Linked DNA regions of Pyxidicoccus xibeiensis. The main gene of each other region encodes a partner of the protein of the gene in region 2 in a complex. Links are inferred from orthologs where the notes say so. Each region holds a gene or a part of one and is shown on either strand. Other genes may lie near its edges.

Evidence for each region.
Region 1: the proteins of carB (region 2) and carA are in contact, whole or in part, in a solved structure (PDB 1KEE), measured with the Escherichia coli proteins. The link is inferred for Pyxidicoccus xibeiensis from one-to-one orthologs.

What each region holds. Positions count from the first base shown.
Region 1 is NZ_JAJVKV010000008.1:211,241-214,747, reverse strand. What follows is about bases 280-3,278. They hold carA (glutamine-hydrolyzing carbamoyl-phosphate synthase small subunit), read right to left. Parts: upstream 2,342-3,278; coding sequence 1,217-2,341; downstream 280-1,216. Other genes in these bases: LXT23_RS32030 (dihydroorotase), read right to left, coding at 2,341-3,278; LXT23_RS32040 (hypothetical protein), read right to left, coding at 535-1,200; pyk (pyruvate kinase), read left to right, coding at 280-470. Also shown: more of pyk, read left to right, coding at 1-279; more of LXT23_RS32030, read right to left, coding at 3,279-3,507. UniProt on the Escherichia coli protein: Small subunit of the glutamine-dependent carbamoyl phosphate synthetase (CPSase).
Region 2 is NZ_JAJVKV010000020.1:66,488-70,291, reverse strand. It holds carB (carbamoyl-phosphate synthase large subunit), read right to left. Parts: upstream 3,459-3,804; coding sequence 201-3,458; downstream 1-200. Other genes in the region: LXT23_RS44895 (hypothetical protein), read left to right, coding at 3,582-3,804; LXT23_RS44905 (NADH:flavin oxidoreductase), read left to right, coding at 1-117. UniProt on the Escherichia coli protein: Large subunit of the glutamine-dependent carbamoyl phosphate synthetase (CPSase).

The DNA.
Region 1 (3,507 bases), on a different replicon or contig from region 2:
CCGCGGGGCGCCACCCCATTGAAGCGGCGGCCACCATGGCGCGCATCGTGGAGGAGACGGAGCGCGGCGTGACGCGGCACCAGCACCACTCCCCCTTCGAGCGCTCGGAGGACCTGGGCACCGGCGTGGCGGCGGCGGCGGTGGCGGCGGCCACGCAGCTCAACATCGGCACCATCGTCGCGTACACGGAGAGCGGCCACACCGCGCGCCTCATCTCCGAGTTCCGGCCCAATGCCCGCATCGTCGCCCTGACGCCGAAGGCGGACACGGTGAACCGGATGGCGCTCTACTGGGGCGTGTCGGGCTACCAGGTGGCCCGGGTGAACAACACGGACGCCATGCTCCGGCAGGTGCGCAAGCTCTGCCAGACGGCGGGCATCTGCAAGGTGGGCACGCCCGTGGTGGTGGTGGCCGGCGTGCCGCTCAACGTGCCGGGCAACACCAACCTCATGAGCATCCACCGCATCTGAAGGCCCGGCCGCCCGGGCCCGCCAGGCAGCGCGGGCCGGGGCAACGGCGGAGCCGCAGGACGGCTCAGAGCACCTTCTGCTCGAAGTCGTAGAGCTTCTCCACGGGGAGCTGGCGGTAGCGCTCCACGTTGAGGGCGCGGCGGGCACACTCCCAGACGAGCTCGTTGGGGGTGCGCTCCGGCTCCTTCTTCTTGCGGCGCTTCACCTCGGCCTTGATGGGCTTCACCGCCACGCGGGGGTGGTAGCAGAAGGCCGAGGAGAAGAGCAGGTGCCCGCCGAAGGGGATGAGGCGGGCCTCGATGATGTCCCCGGTCTCCAGGCCGGCGATGTGACGGCGCTCCGTCACGTCGAAGTCCTTGCCAGAGTACAGCTCGCGCAGGCGGACCTCGCCCTTGCCCAGCTTGCGGACCTCGAAGAGGCCGTGGACCGTCTCCGTGAAGCTGCGGAAGGCGTTGGCCTCCTCGGGAGGGGCGTTGGCCAGGCGCTGCTCGTACAGCTCCGCGGCGGGCGTCTTGCCGGTGAGCGGCGAGACGCGGTCGTAGAGGTAGTAGTCGAGGAAGGACGCCATCCGCAGCTCGAAGAGCTTGTCGTCCTCGAACACCTCGCCGGTCAGGCGGAAGTAGTCGGCCTTGGCCTGCAGGAGGTCCTCCTTGCGGGGCTCCTGGCTGCCAAAGGAGATGAGCTGGTCGAGGTACGGCTGGTACGACAGCGGTGACAGCGGCGAGTCCATAGGGCGGTCTGCCATCCTACTCCGCCATCAGCTTCGCGAACCTGCCGAAGAGATAGCGCGCGTCATGCGGGCCCGGCGAGGCCTCGGGGTGGTACTGCACGCTGAAGGCCCGCGCGTCCGGGACGGCCAGGCCCTCCACCGTACCGTCATTGAGGTTGATGTGGGTGACGACGGCCTTGCCCTTGAGGCTGGCGTCGTCCACGGCGAAGCCGTGGTTCTGCGCGGTGATCTCCACCTTGCCCGTCGTCAGGTCCTTCACCGGCTGGTTGGCGCCGCGGTGGCCGAACTTCATCTTGTACGTCCGGCCGCCCAGGGCCAGGGCCATGATCTGGTGGCCCAGGCAGATACCGAACACGGGCACCTTGCCCAGCAGCGCCGCCACGGTGCGGTCCGCGCCCTTCACCGCCGCCGGGTCCCCGGGACCGTTGGCCAGGAAGACGCCGTGCGGCTTGCGCGCCAGCACCTCGTCTGCCGTGGTGTGCGAGGGCACCACCGTCACCCGGCAGCCCGCGTCCACCAGGAAGTGGAGCATCGACTTCTTCAGGCCGTAGTCATAGGCGACGACGTCGAAGCGGTGGCCCGTCTTCTCCAGCGGCTCGGCCACGCCGGTGAACACGTCCGGCGACGGCTCGGTGAAGGTGTACGGCTCCTTGGTGGAGACGCCGGTGGCCAGGTCCAGGCCCTCCATGCCGCGCGCGGTGCGGGCGCGCTCCACCAGGGCCGGGGCGGACAGGCCCTCGCTGGAGATGACGCCCATCTGCGCGCCGTGGGTGCGCAGGTGGCGCACCAGGCGGCGGGTGTCCAGGCCCTCGATGCCGGCGACGCCGTTGCGCTTGAGGTACGCGTCCAGCGTCTCCTTGGCGCGCCAGTTGGACGGCTGCTCGGTCAGGGCGCGCACCACCATGCCCACCGCGTGGACCCGGGAGCCCTCCTCGTCCTGCGGGGTGGCTCCGACGTTGCCCATCTCCGGGTACGCCATGGTGACGATCTGCCCGACGTACGAGGGATCCGTCAGGACCTCCTGGTAGCCGAACATGGACGTGTTGAAGACCACCTCGCCCACCGTCTCGCCGACCGCGCCAAAGGCCCGGCCCTCGAAGGTGGTGCCATCCGCCAGGGCGAGCACTGCCCGCTTCGTCATCACCGCGACTCCTTCTGGCCGACCTGGCCATTCTCGAACACCTTGCGGCCACCGACCCACGTCTGCACCACGCGCCCCTTCTGCTTCCTGCCGTGGAAGGGGGTATTCCGGCTGCGGGAATAGAACCGGTGGGCGTCCACCGTCCACTCCTCCTGCGGGTCCACCACCGTGACGTCCGCCGGGGCCCCGGGGGCCAGGTGACCGCCCGGCAGGCCGAACGCCTTGGCCGGCCCGTGCGTCAGCAGCTCCACGGCCCGCTTCGCCGTCAGCACGCCCGCGTGGACCAGCTCCAGCGTCAGCCCCAGGGCCGTCTCCAGCCCGACGATGCCGTTGATGCCCTTCTCGAACTCCACCAGCTTGTCCAGCACGCCGTGGGGCGCGTGGTCCGTGGCAATGGCCTCCACCGTGCCGTCCGCCACCGCCTCGCGCAGCGCCTCCACGTCCCGGTCCGAGCGCAGGGGCGGCGCCATCTTCGCGTGGGTGTCGTAGTCCCCCACCGCCCGGTCATCCAGGATGAGGTGGTGCGGCGTCACTTCCGACGTCACCCGCAGCCCCCGGCGCTTGGCCTCGCGGATGAGGCGCACGCTGCCCTCGCAGGACACGTGGGCCAGGTGCAGCCGGGCGCGCGTCTCCTCCAGCAGCACCAGATCGCGGGCCACCATGGCCACCTCCGCCGAGGCGGGGATGCCGCGCAGCCCCAGGCGCGTGGAGGTGGGGCCCTCGTGCATGGCGCCGCCGGAGGACAACGTCAGGTCCTCCTCGTGCACCATGATGGGGACGTCGAACTGGGTGGAGTACTGGAGCGCCCGGCGCATCAGCGCCGCGTTCATCACCGGGCGGCCGTCGTCGGTGATGGCCACGCAGCCGGCGGACACCAGCTCGCCCATCTCCGCCAGCTCCTCGCCCTTGAGGCCCTTGGTAATCGCCCCGGCGGGGTACACGTGGCAGAGGTTGGCGGCGCGGGCGCGCGACAGCACCAGCTCCGTCACCATGCCGCTGTCGTTGACCACCTTGGTGTTGGGCATGGCCACCACGGCGGTGAAGCCGCCGGCCACCGCGGCGCGGCAGCCGGTGAGGACGGTCTCCTTCCCCTCCTCGCCCGGCTCGCGCAGGTGCACGTGCAGGTCGATGAAGCCCGGCAGCACCCACTTGCCGGTGGCGTCCAC
Region 2 (3,804 bases):
CGGCGCGGTGACGCCGTCCAGCGCCCCCCGCTCGCACCGGAGACCCTGCGCGGCGAGGCGCTGTCGGACACGTTCGTCCAGTACATGCGCCAGTGGAAGAACTTCGTCGCCGCCTGAGCCACCCCGAAACGCTCGCGGCCCCACTCCCATCTCAGGAGCGGGGCCGCGCGCTTCACGTCAGGGGCTGCTGAAGCCTGCTGCTACTTCTTGGCCGTCTTCGCCGTCACGCCCCCGGCGATGCCCAGGTACTCCTGGAGCGGCTTCACGGACAGGTCCGTGCGCTTGAGCGCCTCCAGCGCACCCACCGCCATCCGCGCCGCCTGCACCGTCGTGTAGTACGGCACCGAGTGCATCAGCGACTCGCGGCGGATGGAGAAGCTGTCCGCAATCTCCTGCTTGCCGAAGGTGGTGTTGATGACCAGCACGATCTCCCCGTCGACAATCTTGTCGACGATGTTCGGCCGGCCCTCCTTCACCTTCTGCACCACCTGCGCCTCGATGCCCTTCGTCGCCAGGTACGAGTGCGTTCCAGCGGTGACGATGAGCGTGTAGCCCATGTTCCGCAGCCGCCGCGCCAGGTCCACCACCGCCGGCTTGTCCTCGTCCTTGACGGAGATGAACACCTTGCCGCTCTTGGGCAGCTTCACCCCCGCCGCCAGCTGGCTCTTGGCGAACGCCGACGCGTAGTCGTGCGACAGGCCCATCACCTCGCCCGTGGACTTCATCTCCGGCCCGAGGATGACGTCCACCCCGGCGAAGCGCGCGAAGGGGAACACGCTCTCCTTCACCGCCACGTGCTTGAACTCGGGCTCCTGCGTCGCGCCCAGCTCCTTCAGCGTCTTGCCCACCATGCACAGCGCGGCAATCTTCGCCATCGCCAGGCCCGTGGCCTTCGAGATGAACGGCACCGTGCGGCTCGCGCGCGGGTTCACCTCCAGGATGTAGATGGTCTTCCCCTGGATGGCGAACTGCACGTTCATCAGCCCCACCACGCCCAGCTCGCGCGCCAGGGCGATGGCCTGGTCCTTCATCCGCTCCACCAGGTCCGGCGGCAGCGAGTGCGGCGGCAGCGTCGCGGCCGCGTCACCCGAGTGCACGCCCGCCTCCTGGATGTGCTCCAGCACCCCGCCAATCAGCACCGCGCCCGTGCGGTCCGCCACCAGGTCCAGGTCCACCTCGATGGCGTCCTTCAGGAAGCGGTCGATGAGCACCGGGTGCTCCGGTGACGCACTCACCGCCTCGCGCATGTACCGCTCCAGGCTGGCCGCGTCGTACACCGTCTCCATCGCGCGCCCGCCCAGCACGTACGAGGGACGCACCATCACCGGGTAGCCGATGCGCTCCGCAACCTTGAAGGCCTCGGCGTGGCTGCGCGCCACCCCGTTCTCCGGCTGCGTCAGCCCCAGCTTCTCGATGAGCTTCGAGAACCGCTCGCGGTCCTCCGCCCGGTCGATGGCGTCCGGCGACGTGCCCAGAATCGGCAGGCCCGCCTTCTCCAGCGGCACCGACAGGCGCAGCGGCGTCTGCCCGCCGAACTGGACAATCGCGCCCACCGGCTTCTCGCGCTGCGACACCTCGAGCACGTCCTCAATCGTCAGCGGCTCGAAGTAGAGGCGGTCGGACGTGTCGTAGTCCGTGGACACCGTCTCCGGGTTGCAGTTGACCATCACCGTCTCGTACCCGGCCTCGCGCAGCGCGAAGGCGGCGTGCACGCACGCGTAGTCGAACTCGATGCCCTGACCGATGCGGATGGGGCCGCTGCCGAGGATGAGCACCTTCTGCCGGTCCGTGGGCGGCGCCTCGTCCTCCTCCTCGTAGGTGGAGTACAGGTAGGGCGTGTACGCCTCGAACTCCGCGGCGCAGGTGTCCACCCGCTTGAAGACGGGGCGGATCTTCCGCGCGTGCCGGTGCGCCCGCACCTCGTCCTCCGGGTAGCCCAGCAGCTTGCCCAGGTACTTGTCGGAGAAGCCGTGCGACTTCGCCTGCCGGAGCACGTCGTCCGGGAGCTGATCCAACCGGCCGTACTCCTCGATGGACTGCGCCTCGCGCACCAGCATCTCGATGTAGCGCAGGAACCACGGGTCGATGGCGGACAGCGCGTGCACCGCCTCCACCGTCATCCCCTCGCGGAAGGCCTGCGCCACGAACCAGGGCCGCTCCGGGCGCGGAATCCGCAGCGCCTCGCGCAGCACCTTCTCGCGCTCCTCCTTCTCCACCGGCAGGTCGGGCGACTCCAGCCCCACGCGGCCCAGCTCCATGGAGCGCAGCGCCTTCATGTACGCCTCGGGGAAGGTGCGGCCAATGGCCATCACCTCGCCCACCGAGCGCATGCTCGTGGTCAGCGTCCGGTCCGCGTGCGGGAACTTCTCGAAGTTGAAGCGCGGAATCTTCACGACGACGTAGTCCAGCGTCGGCTCGAAGGAGGCCGGCGTGTCCCGGGTGATGTCGTTGCGAAGCTCGTCCAGCGTGTAGCCCAGCGCCAGCTTCGCGGCGACCTTGGCGATGGGGTAGCCCGTCGCCTTGGACGCCAGCGCGCTGGAGCGCGACACGCGCGGGTTCATCTCGATGACGACCATACGGCCGTCCTTCGGGTGGATGCCGAACTGGATGTTGGAGCCACCCGTGTCGACGCCAATCTCCCGGATGATGGCCAGCGACGCCTGCCGCATCCGCTGGTACTCGCGGTCCGTCAGCGTCTGCGCGGGCGCCACGGTGATGGAGTCACCCGTGTGCACCCCCATGGGGTCCAGGTTCTCGATGGAGCAGACGATGATGACGTTGTCCGCCGAGTCGCGGACCACCTCGAGCTCGTACTCCTTCCAGCCCAGGACGCTCTCCTCCACGAGGATGGTGGAGGTGGGGCTGGCCTTCAGGCCCGAGCGGCAGATGGCCTCGAACTCGTCGCGGTTGTAGGCGATGCCGCCGCCCGTGCCGCCCAGCGTGAAGGAGGGGCGGATGATGGAGGGGAAGCCAATCTCCTCCACCAGCGCCATGGCCTGGGCCAGCGTCGTCGCGTAGCCGCTCTTGGGCAGCGCCACGCCGATCTTCTGCATGGCCGCCTTGAAGAGCTGCCGGTCCTCGGCCTTGTTGATGGCCTCCAGCGAAGCGCCAATCAGCCGCACCCCGTACTTCTCCAGGATGCCCTGCTCCGCCAGCGCCTTGGCCAGGTTGAGCGCCGTCTGGCCTCCCATCGTCGGCAGCAGCGAGTCCGGCCGTTCCGCGGCGAGGATTCGCTCCGCCGCATCCACGGTGATGGGCTCGATGTAGGTGCGATGGGCGAACTCGGGGTCCGTCATCACCGTGGCGGGGTTGCTGTTGAGCAGCACCACCTCCACGCCTTCATCCCGGAGTGCCTTGATGGCTTGAGTACCGGAGTAGTCGAACTCGACGGCCTGCCCGATGACAATCGGGCCCGAGCCAATCACCAGAACCTTGCGGATATCGGTACGTTTAGGCATCGGGCCGCCCCCATACCAACCTCCGACTCCACATGCACGGACTGTATGCGGGTTCGTCCGCTCGCACGGAGCCCGGGCTCCGTGCGGCGGCGTCTGCTACGCTCCGCCGCTTTCGGAGGTTCCATGCGCCGCTGGTCCCTGGCCCTGATTTTCTCCCTCGCGTCCCCTGCCCTCGCCCAGGCCCCCGCCACGCCGGAAGCCGCCGCTCCCACCACGCAGGAAGCCGCCCCCACCACACCGGAAGCCGCCGCTCCCACCCCCGCGCCTTCGGAGCCCACGCCACCGCCTGCTCCCTCGCCTGCCCCGGAATCCCCGGCTCCAGCCGCGCCGAAGCCGCCCCCCGCGC